3 regions of the Brassicibacter mesophilus genome follow, and region 3 is predicted to be linked to each of the others. Evidence: a T-box and tRNA genes for the amino acid it is inferred to sense, from the RefSeq annotation. Region 3 holds a T-box; the other regions hold tRNA genes.
What was found. A T-box is a leader RNA that pairs with one kind of tRNA and senses whether it is charged. The one in region 3 lies ahead of argS (arginine--tRNA ligase), so its partner is inferred to be a tRNA-Arg.

Region 1: it has a tRNA-Arg gene. The T-box ahead of argS (arginine--tRNA ligase) is inferred to sense a tRNA for this amino acid. The anticodon was not compared.
Region 2: it has a tRNA-Arg gene. The T-box ahead of argS (arginine--tRNA ligase) is inferred to sense a tRNA for this amino acid. The anticodon was not compared.

What each region holds. Positions count from the first base shown of each region.
Region 1 is NZ_JBNPXI010000003.1:27,288-38,284, forward strand. It holds gene HNR33_RS05045 (MerR family transcriptional regulator) at 1-470, shown strand, start outside; gene HNR33_RS05050 (flavodoxin family protein) at 550-1,032, shown strand; gene HNR33_RS05055 (flavodoxin family protein) at 1,029-1,673, shown strand; gene HNR33_RS05060 (alpha/beta hydrolase) at 1,963-3,195, shown strand; gene HNR33_RS05065 (hypothetical protein) at 3,340-3,573, opposite strand; gene HNR33_RS05070 (class I SAM-dependent methyltransferase) at 3,762-4,466, shown strand; tRNA gene HNR33_RS05075 (tRNA-Arg) at 4,584-4,660, shown strand; gene HNR33_RS05080 (hypothetical protein) at 4,849-4,998, opposite strand; gene HNR33_RS05085 (Spo0E family sporulation regulatory protein-aspartic acid phosphatase) at 5,820-5,993, opposite strand; gene HNR33_RS05090 (N-acetylmuramoyl-L-alanine amidase) at 6,668-7,468, shown strand; gene HNR33_RS05095 (GNAT family N-acetyltransferase) at 7,577-8,032, shown strand; gene HNR33_RS05100 (ABC transporter ATP-binding protein) at 8,227-9,939, opposite strand; gene HNR33_RS05105 (radical SAM protein) at 9,966-10,997, opposite strand, start outside.
Region 2 is NZ_JBNPXI010000026.1:30,051-41,047, reverse strand. It holds gene serS (serine--tRNA ligase) at 1-248, shown strand, start outside; gene HNR33_RS19610 (M1 family metallopeptidase) at 346-1,908, shown strand; gene HNR33_RS19605 (D-alanyl-D-alanine carboxypeptidase family protein) at 2,126-3,283, shown strand; tRNA gene HNR33_RS19600 (tRNA-Arg) at 3,346-3,422, shown strand; gene tadA (tRNA adenosine(34) deaminase TadA) at 3,447-3,896, shown strand; gene HNR33_RS19590 (5'-nucleotidase C-terminal domain-containing protein) at 4,387-6,453, shown strand; gene HNR33_RS19585 (IclR family transcriptional regulator) at 6,591-7,373, shown strand; gene HNR33_RS19580 (amidohydrolase family protein) at 7,582-8,817, shown strand; gene HNR33_RS19575 (MGDG synthase family glycosyltransferase) at 9,150-10,295, shown strand; gene HNR33_RS19570 (MGDG synthase family glycosyltransferase) at 10,285-10,997, shown strand, end outside.
Region 3 is NZ_JBNPXI010000037.1:9,745-20,741, forward strand. It holds gene HNR33_RS21685 (endonuclease MutS2) at 1-737, shown strand, start outside; gene HNR33_RS21690 (2-thiouracil desulfurase family protein) at 744-1,193, shown strand; gene HNR33_RS21695 (GerMN domain-containing protein) at 1,211-1,810, shown strand; T-box leader at 1,872-2,086, shown strand; gene argS (arginine--tRNA ligase) at 2,133-3,833, shown strand; gene HNR33_RS21705 (DUF4097 family beta strand repeat-containing protein) at 4,108-5,532, shown strand; gene HNR33_RS21710 (RNA polymerase sigma factor) at 5,562-6,161, shown strand; gene HNR33_RS21715 (anti-sigma factor) at 6,140-6,592, shown strand; gene HNR33_RS21720 (LIM domain-containing protein) at 6,613-7,323, shown strand; gene HNR33_RS21725 (hypothetical protein) at 7,418-8,467, shown strand; gene HNR33_RS21730 (hypothetical protein) at 8,518-8,715, opposite strand; gene HNR33_RS21735 (hypothetical protein) at 8,850-9,344, opposite strand; gene HNR33_RS21740 (amidase domain-containing protein) at 9,517-10,041, shown strand; gene HNR33_RS21745 (GNAT family N-acetyltransferase) at 10,104-10,835, shown strand; gene HNR33_RS21750 (B12-binding domain-containing radical SAM protein) at 10,897-10,997, shown strand, end outside.

The DNA.
Region 1 (10,997 bases), on a different contig from region 3:
AATTTAGTAAGGGTATAAAGGATAATTTAAATATATTTACAGTCAAGCCTCTTCCATTATACATAGTTAATGGAGAAGTATCTGATTTTATTGCCGTTGAAGAATATGAAAATGTATTAGACGTTATAAATTCTACCAATGGGGACATGCTATCACAAATCATGCGTTACATTTCTTTTAATGAAAATGGTGTTATTAGTACAAAAATGTTTATTGTGGAAACTACAAAAGAAAAAAAAGAAAATAATTATTATCTACAATATCCTAAATGCTTATATACAATCGTAGAAGAAGTACAGCCTCAAAATGAGCAAATAAATATAATGGATAGAATGCATAAAGTTTCTTATGAATACGCGAATACACATGAACTTAAGCTTATAGGAGAAGCTTTTGCTATAATACGACTTGTTACATGCAAAACAAATAAAATTCATTCTTATATGGAAATATTTATTCCGTTTGAATAATTTATTTTTAGATATTGACATGGGTGTAACCCCCTACTTTATACTTAAGATAAGTTAAGGTTGTGGAGGAAAGTAGGATATGAAAACCATAGTAATTAAAGAATGTACAGATATTTCAATTAAAAATACTTATACCTTTGAAATTTCAAAAACAAAGGTAGCCCACTGTGTCGGCTGCTGGACCTGCTGGTGGAAAACTCCGGGGAAATGTGTATATAAAGATTTAAATGAATTTTATCATGAATATATAACAGCGGACAAAGCTATTTTTTTTGCAAAAGTAACAAAAGGATTTGTTAGCGGTAATATGAAAAACCTTTTTGATCGCATGATACCTCTTTATCTTCCGTATACCACCTATAAAACGGGTGAGTCTATGCATGTAAAAAGATATGAAAAATATCCTGACATAGAATTTTACTACGATGGTGAATTTGAAACGAATGACGGTCATGAAATTTTTGAAGACTATATAAATCGTTTATTTTATCAATTTTATTCAAAAAATATCATAGTAAAGCCTATTGAGGAGTTTTATGCTGATGGAGGTTATCAGGTATGAAAACAATTATTTTAAACGGGTCACCAAAAGGTAATGCACAAAACAGCAACACAAGAATTATCAGTGAAGAGTTTGTACGCAGCATGAAAACACCCTGTGAAATAAAATGTATTGCAGACTCTGATTTGGAAGAGTTGGCACAATATATAGAAAGGTTTGACACAGTGATTATAATAATGCCTCTTTATATCCATGCTATGCCGGGAATCATGATGAATTTTATTGAACATTTAAGGCCAGCAGCTATTCAAGGAAAATCCCTTGGTTTTATTATACAAGCAGGTTTTATAGAAACAGCTCAAGCAAAATATGTAGAGCACTATTTTAAGTCTTTGGCTAAGCAACTAAATTATAATTATTTAGGTACGGTTTCCAAAGGGGAAGCGGCAGCAATTTATATGTTTCCGAAGATGTTTAGAAAAGTTCTAAAGCGAATTAATGATTTAGGCAGCATTTACGAAGAAACCCATGCATTTGACCACAAAATAGTGAAAATGTTAGGAAAACCATATGAATTATCAAGGTTTAAAGCATGGATACTACAGTTATTTTGTGACATTGGACTGAATAATTTGGGGTGGCATAAAGTGTTAAAGCAAAATAATGCATTTGATAAACGGTTAGACAGACCATTTTTATAGTAGCTTGGATCTAGCAGTCCAGGCTGCTGCTTCGATCGGTTTTGTGCTGACCAGAAAAAGACAAATTAGCGTATGCAATAAGATTCATTTTGAAGTGATGAGTATTTTGTATGGTTACGGCCAGCATCTAAATCAAGCAAATAACACATATAAAACCTATGTGTAGGGATATGAAACTGCACATAGGTTTTTTTGTTTTGTTGTGATATAATCAATGTGCACATTATTTATATAATCTCATACAATTCATACCCAAGTAAGTTCTATACACTTTTAAGGAGAATAAAGAATGCAAAACAGACATAGAAAGCTAAAATTAATTTCTGTCATGTCTCTTACTGTCTTTTGGATATTGGCTGCAGTGATGATAGTGCACATCATAATTAAATACGTACAATTATCAAGAAGCGTATATTCCAGTGTACCTGGTTTCAAAACATTGCTATTTGGAGTACTTTATTTGTCCTTTCTTGCGGTAGCACTCGTTATACATGTTGTATTTAAAAAGAGGCTGCATAGAGAATTTCCTGATAAATACTTCCTAAAAGAAAAATTAATAAAAAATTATCTTATCAGGCGGAGCATTAAAGCCATAGCAATTGCTTGTATTATATGCGCGGTTTTATTAATTATTACTCCGTTTATTGCCATTCCTGTTTTTGTTAACAGACATGTAGATTACAAAGGCTTCACAACATATGATTATCCGCTACAGGATATCTATGAGGCTGTGGATTACGGACTCAAAGAAAACCAAATGTACTTAAAAACCGAGGATGGATATAACATCTGGTGTTCAGAAATTTATACCAAGCAGCCTAAAGCTGTGATTATTTATTTAACTGGTATTGTCCAGCCATCTGTCACCTATTTTTATGGTCATGCGAAACATATGCAGTTAAACGGATATGCTTCTATTTTGCTAGAGGTTCGGGGACATGGAAAAAGTGATGGAAGTCGGATTGGTTTGGGATATGAGGAAACATCTGATGTAAAAGCAGTTGTTGAATACATAAAAAATGAAAAGAAATACAACGGGGTTCCAATTATATTGCATGGGGTATCTATGGGTGGTGCAATTTCGGTCAATGCTTTTGGTCAGTTTGAGGAAATTGATGGTTTGATTGCAATGTCAGCTTACTCTTCTTTTGACGATATAATTATGGATGTTTTGGATGGATACGGAGTGCCAAAATTCATTCAGGCTATGGAAAAGCCATTGATTCACCTTGCTTTGGAAATGGTCTTTGGGAGCGATACTGTTCGCAAAATAAAACCGGCAGAACAAATCAAATGTGCAGGAAACAGACCTGTCTTTCTGATTGCATGTACGGGTGATACAGAGGTTCCTAAAGTTAATACGAAGAGATTACATGAGGTAAATCCCAATGTGCAGACATGGTTTCGTGATTCTTGGGAACATTTTATCATTAAAAATTGTGATTTTAAGAATGTTGGAAAAGATAAAGAGTATTGGAATAACATATTAAATTTCATTGAGGACAAGGTAGTATATGATTAATACAGAAATGAGCATTTTGCTCATGATTATTATTGTGCCTCTGTTGTGACGTTTTACAAGTCAGAATCAATAAGTATTATGCTTATATCTTTCAACCCTACACTTGTTGCTTTGTCTAGTCAACTGCAGGATGTAATTTTAAATTTAATAATTTACCTTTTTCACCCAGTAATCTTTTTCTGATATTCCGCATACAGGACATATTTTTATTCCTCTACTTTTGTTTTTTTTAAATATAACTGGCATTGAACAGTAAGGACACCACCACTCACTTGGTTTTAATTTAATATTATCTGGTATTTTTTCATCAACAACTTGTTTTGGTTTCGACATTATAGAGAATATAGTAAACTGCTTATTATCACTAATTTTAAACAACTCCTTTGCAGCTTTTTCAGTTGTTTTTATAATAAAAAAGCTTATTTTTATAAGAACTTTCTTTTATTTTATCAGAAAACTGAGATATGTGTTATCTTTTTTGCATATAAACATAAGTCATGTAGTAATTTGTCATAAATGTGTGATAAACTATATATTAATAGACATAAATATAGGAGTGAAAATGTATGGAAAAATTAGAGTCAAAGTTATCAGATGTATCGGGAGGAAAAGTATTAGATGTAGCAACTAGATATGGAGAATTTGCTCTGAAGCTTAAGGAGGGCTTGAAAGATTACGATGAGATTATAGCAATAGACAATAGTCAGGAAGTTGTAAACACTGCTATAGAAAAACATGCAGATAGTGGCGTAAAGTTTATACATATGGATGGAAGCAATCTGGATTTTAAAGATGAAACATTTGACATAGTATGTATATCAAACTCTCTTCATCACGTAACCGATATAAATAAGGTACTTAGTGAAATGAAAAGAGTGTTAAAGCCAGGTGGAATATTCATAGTAAATGAGATGTTTAATGACAATCAATCAGATGCACAAAACACTCATGTTCTTCTTCATCACCTTGGAGGAGAAATAGATACTTTGCTAGGTGAGTATCATGGCAAGACTTTAAAGAAACAAGAAATAGTTGATATAGTAAAAGAAGCAGGAATAAATGTTGAAGATATCTTTGAAGACTATGAAACAGATCCAGAGCTAGCTAAAAAGCTTGCAACAAAGATAGAGAAACTTGACAAAAAGGTTGAGAAAACAAAAGAGTATGATCAATATGAGGAATTTAAAAGAAGGACACGAGAAGTAAAAGAAAGCTTTAATAAATCAGGAATAGAGAGATGTACTCAACTTGTAGTAATGGGAAGAAAATAGTGATACATGATAAGCGGGAAATAGAGATATCTGTTTCCCGCAGTATTTATTAATTTGACGTTATTATATTTTTTTGCTATAATCATTCTGATTGATAGATTTAACAATTCAGAATATGCGCTCTTAGCTCAGCTGGATAGAGTAGCTGACTTCGAATCAGTTGGCCGGGGGTTCGAATCCCTCAGGGCGCACCAGTTTAAACCTTGTAATCCGAATGATTATGAGGTTTTTTATTTTATACTAAATGGCATATAGCGCTTGCATCAGTCAGAATAAATAAGTCAATTGAATTTTATCTAACTCTTTAATCTGATGTGACCTGAGAGATAAGTCCCTTTAAAATTCTAAAAGGGCGTTTGATGATATAAACTGCCTATAGAGTTTAATTTGATGATTTTATTTCAAGCAAAATAGTATCAAAGCAACGATTAAGCATAGATATGTCAGACCTAGACAAATCTTCATTTCTATTAACTTTAGTACAAATAAAATCATGTATACTATCGATTAAATTACTTACTACTGTGGACATCTATGAACACCTCACTATAATTGTTTATACCAATATCATATATGAATAAGAGTCATGTATGTTTAAAGAAATGTTACTTAAATGTTATTTTTTATGAAGAAGGTTTCTATCAATAATTTGGAGAAATCTTTAATAACGGACATATTGATAGTAGGAAATTATAAAAAGAATAATGGTTATGTAAAAAGAGAATAGCCATTAATTAAAATACTGAGGTAAACGGCTATAAAGTATGAAAGACTCTTACAAAAGAGTAGGAATCCTAAAAAAAGAAGAGTGGGACAAGTTAGTAAAAGGAAGAATAAGCGCTAAAGTCTAGTTTTTGAAATCATTTTGTGATTAATATGATTTTCTATGAAATAAGCTATTAAGTCAGTTTGTATAATTGATAAAGACAGATAAACTTTAGATTCTACTATGTGTCCAAGAATATTCTCTAAAACTATAGACGAGGGCATATGCACAAGGTACCAAAATAAAACTTCAGCATAATTTCGAGGAAAACTAGTGTCTGATATTGAATAATCCTCAATGCTTGGGCTGATAAATGTCAGAATAATATCTGAATAGAAAGTAAGCCAGAACAAAAAAAGATCAGTTAATATAACAATGATTACTATTTTATGTCTTTTTAAAATGTTAAACATATAAACTTCTTTATATATGGGATTTATACCCATGTAATGATGATTATGTAACAATATCATAAAGGTAGCCTATATTAACCATGAAATCTTAAAGCTAACAAATATATTGCTTTATTTAATGGTAGGGAAGTTTTCAAATGATAGCACAACAGGTTAAATATGTCTAATTAATTGCTATTTTATATTATTGTTATAGTACTGAGACAAAAGTTGATCAAGCAATTCGCTTGTCTTAATTACCTCAGGATCAATGAGATTGTACTGCTTTTTACATATTAAACTATACAGCTTGGTTTTAACTTCCTCAATTTCATTAATTAATTCTACTATTTTACTTTCGTTGCACAAATTACATGCTCCTTTCGATAATTATTACATTCAACCTGTTGTACTATGGAAATTTTACAGTAAAAATAGAAAAAGATGCAAAAATATGAATAAAAAAGGAATATAATATATATACAACAGGTATGAATGCTCAAAAAGTATAAAAGTAGAAGAAAAGATAGGTAGATTGGCAAGATGAGGCAATGTTTCTAGAAAGCTAAGGATAGAAACATTTAGAAGGAAGCATTAAGAAATTGAAAGGAATTGAGAATTTGAAGAAAGTTAAATATTTCAGGATGAGATGAATCTCTAAGGTAAGTAAGGATTCTTATCTAAGTTATCTTTCCTTAGAATTGGAATTAATTTTGACTTGATAGGCTCAGGAACATATTTTAATTGCGTATTATCGATTTTTAATATGATAGATGTTTTTAACTTTGATTGTTCAGCTAATTCTTTGGCAGTGTAACTACAATTTTTACGAAGTTCTTTTATTGTTTTGTTTTTATTACGGTAGTAAAAAAACATGGAAATCACCTCAAATTAATTATATTATATGAAAATAAATTATTCAATTATTGAGATGAGGTCTGATGAATCACGTTTAATATTAATGAAAATGTCATTAATAAGCTGAAATATCTAGGAGGGAGTATTTTTAATTCCTTTCTTTAATATATTTGGAGGTGGAAAAATTGAAACTAATCTTCATTATAGACAAAGGTCATAGACAAGATACTCCAGGCAAGCGAGCAAATGGATTACATGAATGGGAATTTAATGATGATGTGGGGAACAGACTAAAGAAACTATTAGAGCCTTATGGTGAAGTATATTTTACCATAAATGTTCCGAATCATCCGTATACAGAAATGACAGCAGAAGGAAGAAAAAAGAATCTTCAGTATAGATGTGACATAGCAAATCAAATATATGATGAAGCAAAAAAGAAATATGATGATGCTTTTAAGGTTGTTTTTATCTCAATCCATGCTAATGCACATTCTGATCCTAAAGTATCAGGATATGAGATATATGCTTATAAGCTTGGATCACAAGCTTATGAGATTGCTAAGTCAATTCATGAAGCTGCTAAAGAAGTACTAGGAGTAGGAGCAGCTATTAAAGACAGAAAGATAAAGAAAGCTAGTTTTTATGTACTTGCTAATACAAAGATGCCTGCAGTATTAGTCGAACATGAATTTTATACTAACATTGAAGCAGCTGAAAAACTGAAAAATAGCAGCTTTAGAGACAAGTGTGCAAAGCACATAGCAAAAGGAGTGTTGAAGTATATGGGTATTGAATATAAAGAAGCTACAAATGGTACAGACATCATAAGGTTAAGTATTCACGGCCAATATGAAGAAGTAGAAGGCATATTCAAAGATGGTATCAACTATGTTCCAGTAAGGTTTTTAGAGCAGTTGGGATATAAAATTAGTTGGAATCAGGAAAATAAAATAATAGAGATAAATTACAGAAAAGCTGAATAATACTGGGGTTATGATAACGTTTTTGCACTTAATATTAAATGTCGGACTCTATACTTTTTAAAAAATAAATTCAATAATCTAAACATAAGTTTAAAGGGGATATGTAATATGAATATAGAGATAAGAGAAGTAACAAAAGGAAATTTAGGCGAAATTTTAAAACTAAGTGTAAGTGAGAGTCAAAAATCATACATAGAATCAATAGAACAATGCTTAAAAGATGCTTTGGAGTGTAATTGTTATAAGCCAGTAGGACTTTATATTGACAATTACTTGGTAGGTTTTGCAATGTACGGTTTTTTTCCTGGAGAGGATGGAGAAGGAAGAGTATGGCTTGACCGTTTTCTAATTGATAAAAAATATCAAGGGAAAGGATACGGGAATAGAATGCTAGAATTTTTAATTCAACATCTAAAATGTAAGTATAATTGCAACAAAATTTATTTAAGTTTATACGATGATAATAAGCCTGCCTTGAATTTATATAAAAAATTTGGCTTTCAATTTAATGGAGAACTAGATGTCAACAAAGAAAGAGTTATGGTAAAAACTTTAAACGAATAAGAATATACTATTATATGCTAATGCAGCTAATACTTAAATAAGAGGCTAAATAGTCATTTGGCCTCTTATCTAGATTATTAATTATTTTGAGGAAAATGGAAAATGTATGAAGTTAGAATAAAAGTATAGCTGCTTATACTTAAGGAATTTTATATTGTAAACTAATGTAGATTTACAATATAAAAAACCTAAAATTACAAAGCAAAGGAGCAAAGGTCACTGTTATCTTCTATCATATATAAGCTATAGAAGTAACCTTGTTTTCCAATTAAATAGTTAAAATCACCAGATTCAATCACTTGTCCTTCCTTTAGCACAATTATTTCATCAAATTCTTTGAGTAGTTTTTTTGAAAGCTTATGTGTAATAACTATTATGGTTTTATCCTTTAAATTTAAAATAGTATTTTCAATAAAATCAGAAGTCTTGTTATCAAGTGAAGAAGTAGCTTCGTCTAATACTAGAATAGGTGTATTTCTAATAATAGCTCTAGCTATAGAAATACGCTGTTTTTCTCCACCTGATAAATTACACCCATTTTCTCCAATAAGAGTATTTTCTCTATTATCAAGCTGATTAACAAAATCGTATAAACCAGAGTCTATTAAGGCATTCTTAATCTCTGTACAGCTATAATCTTCAAACAAAGTAATGTTATTTTTAATAGTAGTATCAAACAAAAAAACATCTTGATGAGTAACTGAAATCATTTTATTTAGACTAATAGAACTAATAGTTTTATTGCTAATATTATCAATAAATATGTTTCCATCATAGTCGAAGTAATATTTCATCAGTAATTTAAGAATAGTTGATTTTCCACTACCACTTTTACCGATAATTGCGTATTTTTTACCTTTATTAAACCTAAAATTCAAGTCTTTAAGTACTCTTATTTCATGATCATATGAATAAGAAACGTTTCTGAATTCAATCGAGTTCACAAAGTCTTCTTTTATTTCACCTTGTTCTTCTAAACTATCTTCATTTAGTATGCTTTCAAGCTTTTTGCAGATAAGCGATACTGATTTAAAATTCCCAACTATATGACAAATACTTTGCATAGGTGCTTTAATAAATTCCATTAATTGAACTGCAGCTACGAATGTTCCTACAGTAGATTTATTTATGGCTACTAAATATGCTCCAATACTTAGTAAAATAAAAAATGATAGGAAAGAAAAACCTTCTACGATTAAATCAACTTTGGCATTATAGACAGAAAATTTAAATTTTGAAATGCCAACATTATCATTCGTTTTCTTGTATTCGGAAAAAACTTTATCTCTTAGATTATAGCTTTTTATAATATCAAAACCCATAAGAAAATCTTTAGATTTTTCTGTGAATTTACTAAGGTAATCTGAATGATCTTTTTTAAATAATGCTAGCTTATTACCAAAAATATAAGGTACTATTGCTGGAATTAAGCTAAGAACTAGTACAATAAGAGCAACGTAACCATTAAGCTTTATTATGCCTATTACTGCAATAATAAATGATACAACAACCTGAATAAGAACTAATGAGTTCGAAAAATATCCTCTTTCTAGCATCTCTACATCATTTGTGATGATAGATAAGTAATTAGCAGTATTTTGATTACTAAAAACTCTCTTGTCTCTAGAAATCAATTTTTTGAATATATCATTTTTTAATGACGTAAGAGCTAATTTTATTAGTTTTGCCCAGCATAGTTTTCTTAATAAACATACTAATACCATTACAATAATATAGAAAAATGCAAAAAATTGTAAATTTATTAATCTGTCAAAATTTTTATCTATTCCAAGGTCGATAAGCTCTCTTATGAGGAAGGCAAGACTTGTTACAAGAATTGAATGTGCAGTAGTTAGTATTAAATTGATAATCAAAAGATTTTTGTTTTTAATAAAGTATCTTATCATATCAAATACCTATAGTATAGTTAAATTTAAACACAATGCTCTAAACAGTATTCTGACATTAGCGGGCAGATATCTTCCAAGGAGCATTTTTCTTCTTTAAGGTACTTGTCCCAATTCTGTAGATTTTTAGGTAGCTGTTCAAAATTATACTCTGTTAATATTCTATCTATAGATTTTTCTAAAATATTATCTATAGTATAGATTTCATCTGGGATAAACTCACATGGTTTAATAGAGCCTTTTTCGCTTATGAACCACCTATATAGGCCACCACCACAACTAAGACATTTATATCTTTTGTCTATATCCGCTTTTCTTTTTTCCTCGTCCCAAGTTCCAACTCTAATCTTGTTTTTATATTTCTCTGACAGTGAATATAGCTTTAGCGTTGCCTCTTTCAATTCCTGTTTTGAAAGACACCAAGCACTTTTTAGATCAGCACCTCTGCCACTTGGAATAAAAATACCAAATCTAATAGATTTAATACCTTGATCTATAGCTAATTTAATTAAATCTTCAATTTTGCTTATATTATCTTTGATGACAAGGCAAGCTATAACTGCTGAAATACCATGTTTTATAGCTTGTTCGATACCGTTCATTGTTTTATTAAAAGATCCCTTTGTATTGGTTATTGTATCATGAATATTTGGGTCATTCGAATATACTGACATCTGAATACATTTTATACCTTCAAAATACTTGATGTTCTCAGCGTTAATCATTGTTCCAGTAGTTGTAATAGTGGTTTCAAAATTTTTTATGCTGTATCTTAATATATCAAAAAAGTTTTCATGAAGCATTGGTTCGCCACCTGTTAATTGTAAACTAAGTGATTTTTGTTTTAAAAAATCTAATGCTTTTATTAAGGTATTATAATCAATAGAGTCATTTTGTTGTATATTGCAGCTTTTAAAACAATGCATGCATTTCAGATTACATCTGTTAGTAAGGCTAACTATTAATTCTAAAGGAACTTTTTTTCCTTTTATACCTGACTTGATACAGGATTGTATTACAGGAGAGGTAGTTAATGATAAACCTTTTGGTTTACTGTT
Region 2 (10,997 bases), on a different contig from region 3:
ATGTAGAAATATCTTCTTGTAGTAACTTTGAAGATTTCCAAGCAAGAAGGGCAAATATAAAGTACAGAGATAAAGAAACAGGTAAGGTTGAATATGTTCACACATTAAATGGTTCAGGCTTAGCAGTTGGAAGAACTACTGCAGCAATACTTGAAAATTACCAGCAGGAGGATGGCTCAGTAATAATACCAGAAGCATTAAGACATTTCATGGGTGGAATCGAAAAAATAGAAAAAACAAATAAATAATTATAAATTGGCAATATTAACTTTGAGGGATATGTATCCTTCAAGGTTAATATATTTAGTACATAACATGTAAAACCGCTTAATTAGGAGGGTAATGATGAATAGAAAAAGGTTATCTTTGCTACTTGCAATATTGCTGCTTGCACTATCATTTATAGGATGCGATGTAAACAACAATAGTAATGCTGTCCAGGATGAAAAACAGAGTTCTGACATACATGCCTCTGAAAGCTATAAAGGTCATCCAACGCTAATTACTAGTGATTTTAATAATGTCGACATAGACAAATTAAATGATTATACAATATATGTTGAATTTAATCCGAGTACAAAAAGCTATACAGCATCTCAAAAGGTAGTGTATGTGAATAACGAGGATGTTGAATTAAATGAATTGTATTTCCATCTATATCCTAATGCATTTAGAGAGAAGGAAACGGCACCATTTTTATTTGATAATTTTGAAGAAGCTTTTCCCGATGGATTTAAACCTGGAGAGATAGACATTAAAAAATTAAGTATAGACGATAAATCTGTAGAAAATTATTCTATAGAAGGACATGGAAAAACTATTCTAAAGCTTCCATTAGAAAAGGTATTGAAGCCAGGGGAAAACTTAGTTATAGACATGGAATATGGTGTAGTATTACCACCGGCTCAAGATAGATTTGGTTATGGAGAGAAGACATTTAACTTCGGAAATTGGTATCCAATAGCGGCAGTATACGATGATGAAGGCTGGAATCTAGATCCGTATTACAGTATAGGTGATCCTTTCTATAGTGATACAAGTAATTATGATATTACAATAACTGTGCCTAAAAACGTTGAAATAGCTTCATCAGGGAATATTTTATCTGAAAAGATTGAAGGTACTAATAAAATTTGGAAGATAGAAGCAAAGCTTATGAGAGACTTTGCTTGGGTAGCAAGTGAGCATTTCATTAAGAAGGAAAAAGAAGTTGATGGAACCATAGTTAAGGTATATTTTTTAGAAGAAGATGAAAAAATTAATAAATTTGCTGAAGAAGCTTCATATAATTCCATAGAAATATTTAATGATAAATTTGGGCAATACCCATATGGACAATATTCTGTTGTAGCTACAAGCTTTCCGAGTGGCATGGAATATCCAGGAATTGTTTTTATAGGAGAAAAATACTATGATGATTTCTATAAAGGATATCTTGAAATTGTTATAGCTCATGAAACAGGCCATCAATGGTGGTATGGGGTAGTTGGAAATGATGAAATCGATGAAGCTTGGCTTGATGAATCTTTAACGACTTATTCTGAAGTAGTATATGCACAAGGGAAATATGGAGATAAGGTAGCAGAAAATTACTATGCGAACAATGTGGAAGAATATTACAAATCATCGAAGGAAGTACTATCACAGTCAAGTGAAGTTGTTGTAAAGCCTTTGAGTGAGTTTGAAAATTGGGATGATTATGGCCCACTTGTATACAATAAAGGGGCTATGCTTTTAAATGAGATAAAGGTAAGGTATGGAGATAAAACATTATATACAATACTAAACAATTATTTCAATCAATATAAATTCAAAAATGCTACAACTGAGGATTTCATAAAAGTTTGTGAAGAAGTTACTGGTGATAATTTTGATCAGTTAGCAAATGAATGGTTATATGGAAAATAGAATTTACAGGGAGTCTATTAGGCTCCTTTTTGATTTCTTAATAAAATCTCATAGTTATTTTTTTATGTATTCTATTCATATTTAAATAGAGTGTCATTCCTAAAATTGGTTTTTAATAAAATTCTACAAAATATAATGAAATATATATAACTTTGATATAATAAGAATAAATAGTATTATAGCACTGTTTTATTATGACATAGCTTTGGAGGCAAAAATGAAAAAAAGTATATTAATTTTTCTTTCAATTTTTATATTTTTATCATCTAGTATTGCATATAGTGATGGCGGTATTGAAGATGGGATTGCATCCGCTTTACTTGGTGAATACGAAAGTGGAAAAATATTATATGAATACAACATAGACAACAAGATTGAAATGGCAAGTATAACTAAAATTATGACATATCTTGTTACAATGGATCAAGTAACTAATGGCACAGTAAACCTAAAGGACTTAGTAAAAGTAAGTAAAAAAGCAGCTGATACAAAAGGTACATCATTTAAGCTTAAAGAAGGAGAAGAAATAGAACTAGAAATACTTCTTGCGTCTATAATGATAGTATCTGCTAACGACTCATGTGTAGCTATAGCAGAGCATGTATCTGGTACAGAAGACGAATTTGTTAATATGATGAATAATAAAGCACAAGAGCTTGGATTAACTCAAGCTGCATTTTTAAATTCTAATGGACTTCCACTTAAGAATGGTAATCAAAACAGAATTTCAGCAAGAGACATATTCGAGCTTGCTAGATATGTAATTACTAAGTATCCTCAAATACTTAATATAACAAAAATGAATAGAATAATTATGCCATCAAGAAACTTTGAAAAAGAAAATACAAATCCACTGTTGAATGAAATTAAAGAAATAGATGGACTTAAAACAGGGTATACTGATAAAGCAGGATATTGCCTAGTGTCAACTATAGTCGTCAAGGAGTCAGAAGAGAACCAAAAGCCATTTAGGCTTATTGGCATACTTATGGGAGCTAAAAGTGAAGAAGAAAGAAAAAACAAAAGTTTAGAGCTTTTACAATATGGGGTGAACAATTATAAAAAAATACAAGTTTTAAACAAGGATATACATATCAAAACCATAGAAATAGACAATGCTAAAAAGCCTACAGTAGATATTTTGCCACAAAGAGATTTGTATCTATTAGTTAAGAACGGCGAAAATATAGAGCAAGAGATACAACTTGATGAAAATATTAAAGCCCCAATAAAAAAGGGAACAAAAGTAGGCACAATTATTGTGAAAAATGGCGAAGAAGAAGAAAATATTGATTTAATAGTTAATAGAGATGTAGCTAAAGCAGGTGTATTTAGTAGGATATTTAGGTTTTTGGCAAACTTAGTAGGCTTATAGTGAAACCTTGCATTGACAAATATAGTATTTTACTGTAAAATATATAATTGTTCAATAAATGTGCTCCCGTAGCTCAGCAGGATAGAGCGGCGCCCTCCTAAGGCGTGTGTCGGAGGTTCGATTCCTCTCGGGAGCGCCATTATTGTTTTTTGAGGATGATAATATGGATGAATATTTTATGCGATTAGCATTAGATGAAGCATATAAAGCCTATAGCGCTGACGAAGTTCCAGTTGGTGCTATTATTGTAAAAGGGAATAAAGTAATAAGTGCTGGGTATAACATGAGGGAGACTCTTAAGGATCCTATTGCTCATGCCGAAATCATAGCAATTAAGAAAGCAAGTGAAGTATTAGATGGATGGAGACTTTTAGGATGCACTATGTACGTCACTATAGAGCCATGTCCTATGTGTGCTGGTGCAATAATTAATTCAAGGTTAGAAAGGCTCGTGATTGGTTCCAGTGACCCCAAAATGGGTGCTTGTGGTTCGGTTATTAATTTAGTTCAAAACCAAAGCTTTAATCATCAAGTGGATATAACGTGGGATATAATGCAAAAAGAATGTTCGGATGTAATGAAAGATTTCTTTAAGAAATTGAGAAAGAGATAGCGAAAGCTATCTCTTTTATATTTTTCCTTTTATGCCCCAAATAGGTCCAATAAAAGGAAGTTTAATGTTTTGAAAAATATAAATGTCACCTTTAATATCAGCAGCCTTAGGAACAAAAACTTTTATCCCCTCAAAGACCTGCTCCCTATAGTTTCCGTTATTCTTAAAGCTTTTAGAAGATCTAACACTTAGATTCCTTACTGTTCCAACTCACCCACATGGAGAAGAAGTGACTTCAACAATAAAATCTAAACCATTCTTTTTAACATAAGAAATAGCCTTATCTTGTATTTTTAACAATTATATCACCACTCTAGCAATTTTTTTCTAATAACATCATTATATCAAATCAGTAACAAAAGATATGAGAAAATACAATTAAAAAATATGTAAAAATTTTGTTAACAGAGTTACATATTGTCATTTCTTATATTATAATAATAGTTGAATGAACTGAAATGTGCAATTAATTAAAAGGAGGCAGTTAAGTATGACAAAAAGATTTTTGAGCTTTGCTTTATGTTTTATCCTTGTTTTCAGCGTATGCTTGCCTATTTATGGTGAAAGCATAGACACATTTACAGATATCTCAGACTCACAGTACAAGAAAGCAATATTAAATCTTCATGAACAAGGGATTATAAGTACAGATTCAAATTCACTTTTTTATCCTAATCGTATATTAACAAAAGCAGAGGCAGCTGATTTATTAGTTAGAGCATTTAAGCTACCAGAAATACAACCTATGGTTATTGAAGATACAAATATAAAAAAACAATTTAGCTACAGTGATCCATTGCAAGTAATAGATGAGTCATTTACTATACCATCAGCAAAAGACATAGTAAATCACTGGGGACTTAATTACATAGAAGGTATTATAAAAGTTAGAGCAGATGAAGTAAAAGAAAACATATATAATCCTAACGATAAAGTAACAAAGGCTAAATTTGCTGATATGATAGCTAAGATAATTTTTGGAGCAGATCAAAAAATAGACTTCTCTAAAAAAGCTGTTGAACTAGGGTTTGTGACTGAAGAATTTGCGAATTCACAAGATCTAATTAGTAGAGAAGAAGCAGCTGGTATTTTATACAATATAGTATCAAATTCAGAATTTAAAGTTATTACTGTTTTTGCAACATCCGATATTCATGGACATTTAGAGCCATATAAGCCACGTGATGCAAAATATGATATTGGTGGACTTGCTAAAATGAGCAAGATAATAAAAGACTTTAGACAGAAACAACCTAATACTCTATTAGTAGACGTAGGTGATGCTCCATATAATACAAATATAACAAATCTATTTGAAGGCGCATCAGCTATAGACGTAATGAATGAAATGAACTACGATGCAATGGCAATAGGAAACCATGACTTTGATTTTCCTTTCAGTGTTATGGAAAGAAATGCTGCAAATGCTGATTTTCAATTCCTTTCAGCGAACACATATTATAATGATGAATATCCTGAATTTTTAAAGCCATCAATAATTAAAGAAGTTGATGGAGTTAAAATAGGAATAATGGGATTAACTGATGATCAAAGCAAGTATTATACACACCCTAAGAATGTAGAAGGAATAACTTTAAAAGAACAATTTGAATCTGCACAGAAGGCTGTTAATGACATTAAAGGGGAGTCAGATATAGTTATAGCACTTGCACATATACATGGCAATAATCCTGTATTACCTACAAAAGTTGATGGTATAGATATAGAGATCGGTGGAGGACAGGATGTAGTGGGATTCCCTCAAGATATTAATGGAACTTGGTTGATATCTCCTGGTAAGCATGCTGAAGTATTAAATCAAATTAACATAAATGTATTGAAAAATGAAATGATTGGATTTAATTTCGCCCATATATTTATAACAGAGAATCTTGAAGCAGATGAAGCAACAAATAATATTATAGAAGGATATGAATCTAAGCTTGATGATAAGATGAAAGAAGTAATAGGAGAAACGACTGTTGAGCTAGATGGGGAAAGACAGACTGTAAGATTAAAAGAATCAAACCTTGCAAATGCAATAGCTGATAGCTTAAGAGAATTAACAGGAGCAGATATAGCACTTCAAAATGGTGGTGGAGTAAGAGCTAGTATAAACGGTGGTGAAATCACTATGGAGGAAATATACGCAGTCCTTCCATTTGATAATACTGTTGTTATGGTAGAAGCTAGTGGAGAGACTATATGGAAGACCTTAGAGCATGGAGTATCTTCTTATCCAAGTGCTGCAGGCGGATTCCTACAGGTATCAGGACTTGAATATACTTTTGATGCATCAAAAGAAGTTGGATCAAGAATAGTAGAAGTATTAGTAGATGGGAAACCAATAGATAAGCAAAAGACATATAAAGTTGTTTCAAATGATTTCTTAACAGGTGGAGGAGATAAATTCACTATGTTAAAGGATGAAACAAAGGAAATATTAAAAACAAAAAGCTATTTAAGAGATGCATTTGTAGAATACCTTCAAAATCATAAAACTATATCTCCGCAGCTTGAAGGAAGAATTAAAATAGTTAATCCAATAGAACAATAAAATAGAATATCAAGCTCCCTTTAGATATTTACAATCTGAAGGGAGTTTTAATTATAGGTAGATTACTGTCAACGTAAGTGATATGATAAACTAGATAATAGCTATTAATAACTTCATTTAAGAAAGGAGATTCAAAATTGCAAGAAAACAACGATAGCAGTAGTATAATTAAATCAGTTCAAAAGAGCTTGAAAATATTACATTATATACTTACATCACCTCAAGAAGTTAGTATTAAAGAGCTACAGCAAGAATTAGGGTACAATACTAGTACTGTTCACCATATATTAAAAACTATGATGTATGAAGGTTTTGTAAGTCAAAACACTATAACTAAGAAATATAACCTAGGTTCAAAAGTGCTCAACTCATTATTGGAATTTGATAAAATAGAAAGATACTTTTTTAAAGCAAGCGAAGACTTAGAGGAAATAGTTGAGGTTGTCGGAGAAACAACCAGCTTATTTATTAAGAGCAAAAATCAAGCTATATGTGTTATAGGAAAAGAGACCTCTAAAACACTAAGAGCATTTTTACAGGTAGGAAGAAATATACCTTTGCATTGTACTGCTACAGGTAAAGCTTTTTTAGCTTATATGAGCATTGATGAAATAGACAAGCTGTATATGGAAACCAAGTTATTAAGCTATTGTAAGAATACAATAACAAATAAACAAGAGCTATTAAAAGAGCTTAAGGATATTAAAGAGAAAGGGTATTCAATAGAGATTGAAGAGTATGAAGAACAGATTAATGCAGTAGCAGTTCCAATATTTAACATGGAAGAGAAAGTTATAGCAGTAATGGTTGTTACTGGGCCTAATACAAGGCTAACAGATGAAAAAATGAAGGAAACTGCTAACATATTAAAAGAAAAGAGTAAAGACATATCAAAAAAATTAACAGACTTTTACTATTAGGTTTTATTCTATAAAGGAATAAAGCCTTTTTGTTTACCTAAATACAATAATTTTCCAAGAAATGTGGGAGGAATTTTAAATACTGTATAGAATACTAGAATTATGATCCGATTATATGAAACTATATTTTCATAATATGAAAATATAAAAATATAATCATCAAAAACAAGCTTTTAAATTAATAATATTACTACAAGGGGGATTTATTATGGAACTAATTATAAGAAATGCAAGATTGAGAGAAAAAGAAAATCTTACAGACATAGGGATAAAAGATGGTAAGATTGTAGTGTTAGAGGAAAAAATATCAGCTAAAGCTGAAAAAGAAATTGATGTATATGGCAAGTTAACTATTCCAGCATTTATTGACCCACATATTCACTTAGACAAGACATTAATCAATGATGTAGTAAGGTCTAACGAATCTGGGACACTGAAGGAAGCTATCGAGATTATATGGGAGAAAAAAGCTAGATACACAGTAGATGATATTGTTGAAAGAGCAGGTAAGATAATTAAAACAGGATTAATTAATGGAACTACAAGGATGAGAACTCATGCTGATGTTGATACAATTGGAGGACTACTGCCTATAGAAGGTCTTTTAAAAGCAAAAGAAATATACTCTGATTTAGTAGATTTACAAATAGTTGCATTCCCTCAAGAAGGAATAATAAAAGACATAGGATGCGAAGAATTGATGTGGAAGGCTATGGAAATGGGTGCTGATGTAGTTGGAGGAATGCCAGCTAATGAAAACACTCCAGATGATAGTAGAAAGCATGTACAAATAGTTTTTGATATTGCTCAAAAGTATGATGCGGATATAGATATGCATGTAGATGAATCAGATGACCCTTTTTATAGGACATTGGAAATGGTTGCAGATGAAACTATGAAAAGAGGGTACCAAGGAAGAGTGACAGCTGGTCATACTTGTGCATTAGCTGCATATGATGAGCATTATGCTCAATATGTTATGGATAAAGTAAAAGAAGCTGGAATTCATATGATTACTAATCCAGTTACGAACTTGATGCTTCAAGGAAGAAATGATAAACAGCCAATAAGAAGAGGTATAACAAGAGTAAAAGAGCTATTGAGTAGAGGAATTAACATTGCATATGGTCAAGACTGTATTAAAGATACGTTTTATCCTTTTGGAAAAGCAGATATGCTCGAGGTAGGTTTAATCGTTGCACATGCTGCACAGATGAGTATGTCAAATGAAATAAACACTGTATTTAATATGCCATTAGAGAACTCTGCTAAAATATTAAGATTAGATGACTATGGAATAAATATAGGTAAAAGAGCAGATATAGTTGTTTTAGATGTCGAGAATGAAGCTGATGCAATAAGGATCCAACCTGATAGATTATATGTTATTAGAAAAGGTAAGATTGTGGCAAGTACAAAAAGAAATGTAGTCACTTATTTCTAATTAATGTTATATTATCAAAACACAAAAAAAGATTATAATGTACAAGAAAACAAGTTTGATTATTGTGTTTCAATAAATCGGACTTGTTTTTTTGTATATGCAAAAACTATTTAAGAAAAACTTAATAAATTTCTAAGCTAGATTTAACTTTTATATGTTAATCTGAATGTATACTAAAGATTTATATTAAATAGCATTTGTTACCATAAAGTGAAGTAAAATTATACAAATATCAGTCTATATATTATATATGATATTAAAAATGAGATAATCTTCAACTACAAGAAATTATTATCATAATATATGGTTTAAAATTCAAGGAGGTAATAATAGTGAAGCGAGTTCTTATTTTTACAGCTTCAACAGGGGGAGGACATAATCAAGCCGCTAAATCATTAGAAAATGAGTTTAAGTCATATGGTTATGAGGTTATAAAGCTTGATGTACTTAAGGAAACAAGTAAACTACTAGACACATTGATATCTGATGGCTACAGGATTTTAGCTACCTCTCTGCCTAAAATGTACGGTGGTCTTTATAAGCTTAGTGATAAGAAAAGAGTTAATAGAAGAGTTACTAGACTAATTACAAAATTACATTATAACAAGATATATCAGTTAATTATAGAAAATAAGCCAGATTTAATAATAGGTACTCATCCCTTTATTGTAAATGTAATAGGATACATGAAAGCAAATGAATTAATTAAAATACCTTTTATATCTATAGTAACAGACTATCAAGCCCATCAGACTTATGTAAATAGCTATGTAGATGCGTACATAACTGCAAGCTATTATACTAGTCAGAGTCTTATAAACAGAGGCATTTCTGAGCAAAAGATATACCCATATGGGATACCGATTAGAAGAGAGTTTCTTGAGAAAGAAAATATTAATAGCATAAAATCTCATAATTTACATAGTAGATTAACAATTCTTCTAATGGGTGGAAGTATGGGCGTGAAAGCCATGAAAAAAGTTCTCAACAATTTAGTTGTGAATGAAAATGCAATAAAAATTATTGTTGTATGTGGCAATAACAATATCTTAAAATATGAAATTGAAAAGAACTATATGGACAATTTTAAGAATAAAGAAATTATAGTGTATGGATTTACAAAAGAAATACCTCAGCTAATGGATATATCAGATATTATAATTACAAAGCCTGGGGGATTAACAGTTTCTGAAGCTATAGTAAAGAATGTGCCTATGATAATACCTTACTTTATACCGGGTCAAGAAGAAGAAAATGCTGATTTTCTAGCAAAGTACAATGTAGCTATTAGAGTTAATTATATAAAAGATATTAATTATATAATTGATTATATTGTTCAAAATCCAGAAGTATTAGATAAAATGAAAGAAAAAATGAAGGAAATATCTAATACATATTCAATAGAAAATATAGTCAAGCTGTCTGACAAACTTATTAATCAATATAGTTTCAAATGGGGAATGGTGTATGAAAGCTAGCGTAGACATTTTAATATTGACTGCTACATTTGGTTCGGGACATATATCTGTGGCACAGGCTATTAAAGATCATATAGGAACAATAGAGAGCAACCTAAACGTAGAAATAGTAGACATGTTTCAATTGATGAATCCAAAGATATATAAAAGCATGTATAAAGGCTATGAAGTATTGATATCAAGAAATAGCAGATTATATAATCACTTTTATTATAAAAAGAATTATAGTGAATATTCTCAAGTTGATGATATAATATATAATTTATATTTGCCCAAAATATCAAGCTATATTTCTTCAATAGATCCAAGAGTCATTATATCAACATTTCCTGTGTGCTCAGGCTTCATATCAAAATATAAAGAGAAGTATCATTCAACTATTCCCTTAGTTACTTGTATTACAGATGTAGTAGATAGCTGGGAATGGATTCATCCAAATACTAATATGTATTTTGTTGCTAATAACGAAACAAAAAAAAAGCTTATAAAAAAAGGAATTAGTAAACAAATAATATGTCCTACAGGTATCCCAGTTAGAGCTCAGTTTTTTAACAGACAAGAAAATAGCTGGCTATTAAATGCATTTAATATAAGTGATGAAGATTTTGTTGTATTGATGATGGGTGGAGGAATGGGAATATTACCAGAAGAAAAAGAATTTTATATATGGTTAAATGAGTTAAAGGATACTAAAACCATGAT
Region 3 (10,997 bases):
TAGACAAGCTAAAGGATGAGCTGCTTCAAAAGAAGAATAAAATTGATGAAATGAAACAAGAAGTAATGAGGGAAGCAAAGAAAGAAGCAAGGAAAATATTAAAAGATGCTAAAGAAGAATCTGATAAAATTATTAGTGAATTAAGGGATTTATCTATTGAAATAGAAAAAGAAAAGAATAAAAAAATCCAAGAAGCAAAGGATAAACTAAAGTCAAAGCTTGAAAGCGTTGAAGGTGAACTTATAGAAAACATAATAGTTAAGAAAAATGCAAAGCCTCCTAAAAATCTTAGACCTGGAGAAAATGTTACTATACTTTCACTTAATCAAACAGGAATAGTTTTAAGTTCTCCAGATGATGAAGGCAATGTAATGATACAAGTAGGGATTATGAAAATTAATGTTCATATTTCAACTATTGCTAGAGCGTCAGAAAAAGAAAAATCAGAACTTAAATCTGGAACAAAATCTATAATGAAATCTAAAGCTTCATCAATTAAAAATGAAATAGATCTAAGAGGTATGAGTTTAGAAGAGGCTATACTGGATGTAGATAAATATTTAGATGATGCATATATAGCAGGCTTAAAGAGTGTATTTATTATACATGGTAAAGGAACTGGAATATTAAGAGAAGGAATAGGACAGCTCTTAAAGAGTCATAAACATGTTAAAACCTTTAGATTAGGAAACTATGGTGAAGGTGGTACAGGGGTAACTGTTGTAGAATTAAAGTAAAGGATGATGAAATTGTATATAGTTAGTGCGTGCTTGGCTGGAGTTAACTGCAAATACAGTGGTGGTAATAATTTAGATGACAGGATTGTTAATCTAATAAAACAAGGTAAAGCAATACTGGTATGCCCTGAGCAGTTAGGAGGATTAACTACACCTAGACAGCCAAGCGAAATAAAAATTGATAAAGATGGTCAAATGAGGGTAATAAATGATAAAGGCGAAGATGTAACAGATGGATTTGTTAAAGGTGCTAAAGAAACACTAAATATTGCTAAATTGTATAATTCTAAGATAGCAATATTGAAATCTGGAAGTCCTTCGTGTGGATATGGCTGGATATACGATGGTTCTTTTACTAAGACAAAAATTAAAGGAGAGGGACTAACAGCAGATATTTTATCCCAAAATGGAGTTAAGGTCTATAACGAAGATAACCTTCCAGAAGAAATACTATAACCTAAGGGGGTATTATGGTGAAAAGAATTTTGATTTTATTAATGATTGCATTATTAATGTTTTCTCTACTTGCTGGTTGTAATAAGGACAAGCAGGGGGAAGGATCAATAGGTGATGTAGCAGGAGCTGATAATAACGATAAGGAGCAGCAGAAAGAAAGCGATACTTCTGAAAACCAAGATATACAATATATTGATTATGTATTATATCTAAAGCATGATAAACTACCTTATATATTTGGAGAAAGATTTGAGATAGCTTCAAACGATTCTATGTTAAAAGACAAGTCTATAGAGGAGATTGCGTTAGAGCGACTAATTAGCTATCAACAAGTAGAAAGCTTCATTACACCTATACCAAAGGATACAAAATTATTAGGAGTAGAAAAAAAGGATAACAAGGTATATGTAGATTTATCAAAAGAGTTTGCTGATAATATGAAAAAAAATGAGGCTGAAACTAAAATTGCAATTGCATCTATAGTAAATACGTTAACTTTTTTCCCTGAAAATGAAGAAGTAATAATTACAATAAATGGTGAAGCAATGAAAAAGCTTAATGGTGTTGAAATGGATAAAGGATTTAAGTTTAGTAGTGAATTTATTCCTGATAAATAATGAATAAATATCTGTTGAAGAGGAAAATATTATATGATACAATGTTTATTCAATAATAAATTGAAATTTGACGAAAAGAAGAGTAAGATATGTTTACTGTCTAAGCGAGTCAGGGACGGTGTAAGCCTGATACATTGATCTATCTGAAGAGAATCTTGGAAAAGCTGCCTGAAACTGAGTAAGGCTTGACGGTTCCCTACGTTAAAGGGTTTGAGTGGGTATGATTATTATCATGCCAATTAGAGTGGTAACACGGGTAAAAATCTCGTCTCTTTATTGAGATGGGATTTTTTTATTTAGATAGGAACAGGAGGCGTGAAATATGATTGATTTTAAAAAAAAGATTGCTGGACTTGTTAGTAGTAAAGTAGATGGATTAAATGAAAGTGATGTTGAAGAATTAATAGAGATACCACCAAGCTTTGACTTAGGTGATTATGCGATGCCATGTTTTAGGCTAGCAAAAGCATTTAGAAAATCACCTAATATCATAGCACAGGAAATAGCTGAAAGTATGCAGCAAAATGAGTATTTTGAAAGAATCGAAAATGTAGGACCTTATGTAAATTTTTTTGTTGATAAAAAACAACTTGCTCAAACAGTACTTGAAGAAGTTGTAGCTCGAAAAGAAAAATTTGGTTCTTCTGATGTTGGCAAAGGAAGAAATGTTATTGTAGAGTTTTCATCACCTAACATAGCTAAGCCTTTCCACATAGGCCATATTAGAACTACTGTTATTGGTCAATCGCTATATAAAATATATAAATTTTTAGGCTTCAACGCTATAGCTATAAACCATCTAGGTGACTATGGAACTCAATTTGGTAAGCTGATAGTAGCATTTAAAGCTTGGGGAGATCAACAGATAGTTGAATCAGATCCAATTCCAGAATTGCTAAAGCTATATATAAAATTCCATGAAGAAGCAGAAGAAGATGATAAACTCGAAGATGAAGCAAGAATGTGGTTTAAAAAACTTGAAGATGGAGATAAAGAAGCAACTAACTTATGGCAATGGATAAGAGAAGTTAGTTTAAAAGAGTTTAGTAGAGTATATAACATGCTTAATATTGAGTTTGATTCTTTTGCTGGAGAGAGTTTCTATTCTGATAAAATGCCAAGAGTTGTCAAGATGATGGAAGACAAAGGTATATTAACAGAATCTAGAGGAGCGCAAATAGTTGATTTAGAAGATTATGGAATGCCTCCTGCGTTGATTAAAAAGAGTGATGGTTCAACCCTATATATAACGAGAGATATAGCAGCTGCAATATACAGAAAAGAAACATATGACTTTTACAAGAATATTTACGTGGTAGGTTCACAACAAAATTTACACTTCAAGCAGTGGTTTAAGGTATTAGAACTTATGGGATATGATTGGGTTAAAGATTGTGTTCATGTTCCATTTGGAATGGTAAGTCTAGAAGAAGGAACTATGTCTACTAGAAAAGGAAGAGTTGTATTCTTAGAAGATGTGTTAAAAAATGCAGTAGAAAAAACAAAGGAAATAATAAGTGAAAAGAATCCAAATTTAGAAAATAAGGATGAAGTGGCAAAACAAGTTGGTATTGGAGCAGTAATATTCCAAGAATTATTTAATAGTCGTATAAAAGATTATACTTTCTCGTGGGATAGAACTCTTGCGTTTGAAGGTGAGACTGGGCCATATGTACAGTATACTAATGCAAGGATAAATAGTATTCTCAATAGAGCTCAATATGAAATAACAACAGATGTTGATTATTCAATAATAATAAATGAAGAATCAGTAAATATTATTAGATTGATACAAGGATTTGAAAAAGTAGTTTTAGATGCAATGGAAAAAAATGAACCATCTTTTATAGCAAGGCATATAGTAGATGTTGCACAAGCATTTAATAAGTTTTATCATGAATGTCCTATAATTGTAGAAGATGAAAAAGTTCAGAAAGCAAGATTATTAGTTGTTGATTCAGTTGGAACAGTATTAAAAACTGGTCTCGGATTGTTAGGAATTGAAGCTCCTCAAAAAATGTGAAAAAACTATGCAATAATCTGTCGAAGTATTTACAAAAATTTAAAAATAATCTATAATAATAGTATAATATGTCGGATTGTATAATTCGACTAAATCAATAAACATCCCCCCCGGGAAATTGTTTATTAAGGCATCTATATGATGCCTATTTTTTTTGTGTGGGAATATCTATGAATATAAAATATTTTGAAGGGTTTGCACATATACTTTCGTCTATACTGATATATGAAACATATTAGAAAGACTTAATAATCAGGTTCAGGGAGGGAAAATTGTGAAAAAGAAAAAATTAGGAGTTATAACATTAGCTATAACGCTTATTTCATTAGGAGTTTTGCTTTTACTAAATAATTTTATTGATATTGATATTTTTAATATTTTTTCTATAATATGGCCATGTATAATAATACTGTTTGGATTAGAAATAATCATAATTAGACTGATTTATAAGAAGAAAAATGAGGATGTAAATATTTCTATTGACACTATTAGTATTGTATTGTTGATAGTAATTATTATATCATCTTCAGTTACTGCAAGTGTCAATATGGCTTTTTCAGGATTTAGTTTATTTAAAGATGGAATTCGCATATCACATAATTTCAATGTATTCTACAAATATGACTCAAAATTTACAAAAGATTATATTTTAGAGAGTAGCGGGAAAGATGGTATAGATGTTACTAACTCTTTTGGAAATGTAGAAGTTTATAGCTCTAGTAGTGATAAAGTAGAAATTAACGCAGAAATTAACTTCAAGCATAATGACGAAAAATTAGCTGAAGAAATATCTAACAAAATTATAAATATTGATGATTCTGATAGAACTATAAGAATAGTTTCAAATATAGATCGACTTCAACAAGAAAGAGATAAAATAGGAGATATAAGTGTTAGTTATTATATAAAAGTTCCTAAAAGTATGATGGTAGATGTGGAGAATAAGTTTGGAAATGTTACCATAGATGGTATAGATAAAGATGCTAATATTTTGAATTCACACGGCAATGTGGAAGCTAGATCCTTAGGTGGCAAATTGTCAGTAGAAAACTCATTTGGTAATGTTGATACTGATAAAATTAATGAAAATGTGATAGTAAATAATAAACATGGAAATATAAATATAGATAATATTGAAGGTGATTTAACTTTAAGAAATGCATTTGGTAATATAGAAGCTATGAATATCAATGGAAGTGTTGAAATAGAAAATTCACACGATAGTATTTTGGTACAAAAAGTGTCTAAAGATGTGAAAATAAAAGGTAAATATGGTAATATTGAAACTAAGAATGTAAAAGGTAAATTAACTATCGAAAATAGTAATGGGAATATAACAGTAGATAAGATAGATGATGAAGTTAATGTGGCTAATAGATTTGGAAATACAGATATCTCAGAAGTAAGTAAATCTCTAAGAATAGTATCTAAGAATGGGAACATAAACTATAGTACAAGTCATCCGATTGAAAAAGGAATAGATATCGACAATGAGTTTGGAGATATAAATATTGATTTGCCATCTACTCAGAAAGGTAGTTTTAATATTGTTACTGAATATGGTAATATAAGTGATAGATTTGGGTTTGCAATAAAAGAAAGCATAAATGAGCAAAGAATTAATGAAAGTAATGGGAATAATGGAGTTAAAATCGATGTTAGAGATAGAAATGGGGATATTAAGATACTAGCAAATTAAGGCTTGGTTGCCCAGGGTGGTGTTTTTAGTTGAATGAAGATCAAATAGTTTCTGAATTAAAAAATGGCAATAAGGCTATCTTTCCGTATATAGTGGATTTATTTAAAAATAGAGTTTTTGGCATGACATATAAATTTACTAATGATTATGATGAATCTCAAGACTTATCACAGGAAATTTTTCTGAAAATATATAAAGAAATTGGCAAATTTCGATTTGAAAGTAAGCTTTCAACTTGGATATATAGAATATCACTAAATGCGTGTCTTGATTGGAAAAGAAAGAATAGCAAGATTATAAACATAAATATTTCAAGTATAAGTAGTGAGTCAAAAAATGATTCATCATTTGAGATTCGGGACAATAGCCCTTTACCTGAAGATATGATAATATCCAATGAAAATCAAAGAGAGGTTCATGAGTTAGTTTACAAGCTACCTGATAACTATAAATCGGTTATTATAATGTACCATTTTAATAATATGTCTTATCAAGAAATTGCATTTGCATTGGATATACCAGAAAGGACAGTAGAGACAAGACTTTACAGAGCTAGGAGAATGTTAAAAGAAGAAGTTATAAAGCTGAGTGATAGGAGTGGGTATAAATGGACTGTAAAGAAGTTATAAAAAATATGGATAAATATTTTGAAAGCAGGCTGACTGATATAGAAGTCCATAATATCAAAAAACATCTAGATAAATGCAATGTCTGTAGAGTAGAATATGAAGATACAAGTTACTTTTTTGATGCTATGGCTAAGCATCAGCCAATATTTCCACCAGTTGATTTTACAGATAAAGTATTAAATAAAATAGCTAATTATGAAAAAGTGATAAAATTCAGACAGGCAGCATTAAAAACTTGGGGTATTAGCTTTGTTGCAGCAGGTATGATGTTTATACTATGTAACATTGCTGATTATAATCCAATAAATCTTACAAATGGATTGTTTAGAGGAGCACTTGAAATTAATCAAATTGTAACAAATCCACTAACCAAGATGTCACAAAGCTTAAAATATTTCACAGACTACCTTGGTGTTCAAAGCGTTAAATAACATATTAAGGAGGGTAACTAATGAATTGCGTATATCATAATGATTCAGAAGCAAATTTTATTTGTTCAGAATGTGGCTCGAATATATGTAAAGAATGTGCGGTGAATAATAATGGGAGAATTGTATGTCTTAAATGTGCTAAAAAGAACGAAATACCTATTATTAAGAATACTGCTAACAATGGCTTTCAACAACATAATAATATCAAAACAGACAATAACAAAATGAATAATGCTAATAGTACTCAGAAAAAATATAGTTCGTTTTGGGCAACTGTTTTTTCTTTTATTCCAGGTGCAGGGCATATGTATTTAGGTATTATGAACAGGGGACTTCAATTAATGCTTGTATTCTTTGGAGTTATTGCAGTCACTAACCTATTTTACTCTGCAGACTTTCTTATGGTATTTACAGTTATAGTTTGGTTTTACAGCTTTTTTGACTGTTATCATATTAGAAAGAAAATAGACCAAGGAGAAATTGTTGAAAATGAGCCTGTTTTTAATCTTGATCTTAATAAAATAAACATGAAGCATGTTGGAATAGGGCTTGTTTCTTTAGGAGGATTAATACTTTTCGATGAAATGCTTAGTCAATTAATGTATATGTCCAATAGAATTTCAGTAAACCCAGAAGTGATTCGGATATTTAGGAATGCGGTATTTCCAGTTGTTTTAATAGTTATTGGAGCAATAATACTAAGAAAAGCTAAGGAAAATATTAGTGCATAAAAAGCTAGAGCTCTTTAACGGGCTGCTAGCTTTATCTTTTTTAAACTATCAAAGTTTGCTATACTAGATATAGCTAGATTTGAGGAGTGTTTTTATGATAGATAATTCTTTAAAAAACTTTATAATGAACGGGTGCTATGGTGAGGTAAAAAGGTATAATAGGAATATGCAACTCTATTCTTTTGGAGATGAAGAATATGCCACAGGACAATGGACCTATGTAGTAGAGTTAATGATAATAACAGCTAAATCGTTAATTCCATCGATGGATAAGTGTGGTACAATTATTGACTATAATAGATTTAATGAAGAGCTTAAGCTTTGGACATATTATAGACATGGAAAGAGTGAGCTGCTTTTAAATGCTGCATGTTCAAAAAATGATGAAAACTATTGGACAAATATAGATGATAGCATCAATAGTAGAATAGTTCCCATTGTTGCAGCAAATGAATGTTGGGATGTAATAATTGACGAGGTTATTACGAATGTTTTATTTACTTCTGGAAATATAAACACATTATTAGAAAGCATAATGCTATCAAAATTATTATATTTGCTGTTTGAAAGTAACAATAGAACTCCAGAAGATATAATATCTCATTTAAAGGAAGAAATTATTAGATTATCACAAAAACAATTTTTAATTGAGTATCAAGAATTTTTTAGACTTCCAATTGAGAAATATAGTGGAAATTATTCTATTGATTTTGAAAGAAATAGAATTGATATTATTAGTCTATTAAATGGCGTAGCAAATAAAGATAAATATTATACTTTGTCTAACTGTCTAGATATTATTAATAGAGCTATAGATATGGATGATAGACAAAGCTTTTTTATTAATGGAATAAATGGACTGATATTAAATACTGTAGAGAGTAATGAAATAAAAGATAGAGAGTTTATTCAAAGTCTATGTAGTTATTTGATAAAGCTTAGAAAAGGGAGAATTGCATCTGAAAGACTTACAAAAAGTAGCTATAATAATGTAGATATATTTAGTTATAGTAAAGGTGATGTATTTGTACATCCATTGCTAAATAAATGCATGGTTGTAAATAGAAGAGAAAAAAGTAATATGATAATAAGCTATATTAACAGTAAGTCCGGAATATATAGATTTTTGAAAAGAAAGAAATAGTGTTGTTGTGCAAAAATAAATAAGCGACCGACTAATCGGTCGCTGTTTAATCATTCTTTACTAAGATAATTAATAAATTCATCTTCAGTGCTATCTGCAAGCTCACTTAATTCTCTAATAATGTTGTTTTTCAGATTAATAAATGTGTTTATATTTGTGTTCTTACCCGTATATTCTAGGGCTTCTAAAATCATTAGCATGTCTTGTTTTGAAATCTCTGCAATTGATATTTTTTCAAACTCTTGCATATTTACATATCTCCTTCCTCTAGCACAGTTGTTTTAATACTAATTCTATATAAAAACATAAATACCTTCATATATTTTCAAAAAACTATAAAATTCAACAAAATGTAATCATTGAATAAAAAAGACCTATATAACTATAGGTCTTCTAAATTATTAGGGTCTTTGTAGTGGTAAACTCTTTCACTACGGTTCTTTACGTCTTTTAGTAATTCTTTTACCTCAGAAATTTTCTGTTTGATATTATTAACATCATGCTTAGATATATTGTAATAGAGGAATAAATCCTCAAATGATTTAACTGTTTTAGAAATGTTTTTATCGATGTCTATAAAATCGTCAAAATTGTTACTAAGCTTTGCATTTTTAAACTGATCAATATCTACTTTAATTAAGTCTACAACCATTTCTTCAGTTTCCAAGTTGCCAGCAGAAACCATATAAGGTTTAATTCGATCTAAATAATATGTATTGTCTTGGTTTATATGATACATGTACTCAATTTTTAAATCACCACATTCATATACTACATAGAACATAACTCCTTGAATAGATACGACCTTACAATCGAGTTCTTCAAGCTTGCTTATATTCATCTGATGTCTAATCTGTCTCATAGTCATATATGACATTAACAAACCCCCATTTACCATTTATTCTTACATTATAACATAATTTACTAAAGTATTATATTTTTTTTATTTCCTTAGTGATTATAAATTATTAGAGCTACTAATTATGAGTTTTTAGAGAAGTAACTTAAAACTATAATAAAAAATATAATGTAATAAAGGAGGTGGTGATATGAATAAAAATTTTAAAAAATTGAAGACTGGTATATATCCTTATAACAGAGAATCTGCTTATATCTATGCAAAGAGATGGGCTCTTGATAGAAATTCTAAATACTATGATTTTGAGAACATAGGAGGTGACTGTACTAACTTTGCATCACAGGTAATACATGCAGGGGGATGCCCAATGAATGATGCTAAGTGGACAGGGTGGTATTACTATAACTTGAAAAATAGAGCACCAGCATGGACCAGTGTAGAACATTTGTTTCAGTACCTAACTACTAATAATGGAAGAGGTCCTATATCAGTAGTATCAAATATAAATGAGATCGAAATAGGAGACATCATCCAGCTAAATTTTGGATTTGACGAGAAGTTTGATCACTCTCCAGTCGTAGTTAGAATTAAAGAGCCTAGAAAGCCAGAAAACATATTTATAGCGGCACATACCTATGATAGATTTGATTATCCCTTATCAAACTACAATTATGTAGATATAAGATTTATTCATATTTTAGGATATAAATTTTAAAATGCCATTTTAAGGGCATTTTTTTGATATAATAGATTATATGTAGTGTTGGGGGTGGAATCTTGATTAAAATTAATGACCTTAATTGTATCAATGCTTTAATTGAAAAAGATAATATTGCAACGCTGAATATTAAAGGTAGAATAAAGTATATGGACAATTGTGTCATATTTGCTGATAATTCAAAATGTCCAAATTCAATAATTGTTAATTCAGGGCATTGGAGTACACCATTCGCTTCTGATGATGACGTTATGTTTGATATGCTTAAGAAAATGAATTTTAAGGAGGCTGGTTTTTCTGGTGTTTTAATAAAATACTATGATATGATTAAGGAAATATATAATATAAAATGGGAAGATCGATGTTTTCTTTATTATATGTGCCCAGAAAATTTGAACGTTTCAAAAATTAAGCATAAAGTGAGTAATCTTCAATTAGATGATGCAGTACATGTTAATGAGAACTATACATATAAAGGAAAAAACTCACTTGAAGTAATTAAAAGATGTATAAGTGAAAGAGCATCATCAGCTGTATTTAGTATTGATGGTGACCCAATATCATGGGTACTGATTAAGGATGATGGTTCAATGGGAATAATGTATACTAAAGAAAAAAATAGAGGAAATGGATTAGCTTCTTCTGTTAGTATTAATTTAGCAAAAAGGATAATAGATGCTGGAGATATACCATTTATTCATATTAACATTAATAATAAGGCATCCATTGCTTTAGCTGAGTCCATAGGTTTTAAAAAATATGGAGAAGTTATGTGGTTTGGAGTAAAATAATATTATGTTGGTTATAATGCAGAATATTACTAAAGAATAACGGTTTTGAAAGAGGGATAAAATGAAAATATTAATAACTACTTTAAATTCAAAGTATATACATACTTCATTATCTATTAGATATTTAAAAAGCTATTGTGAGAATGATTTTCCTAATATTGA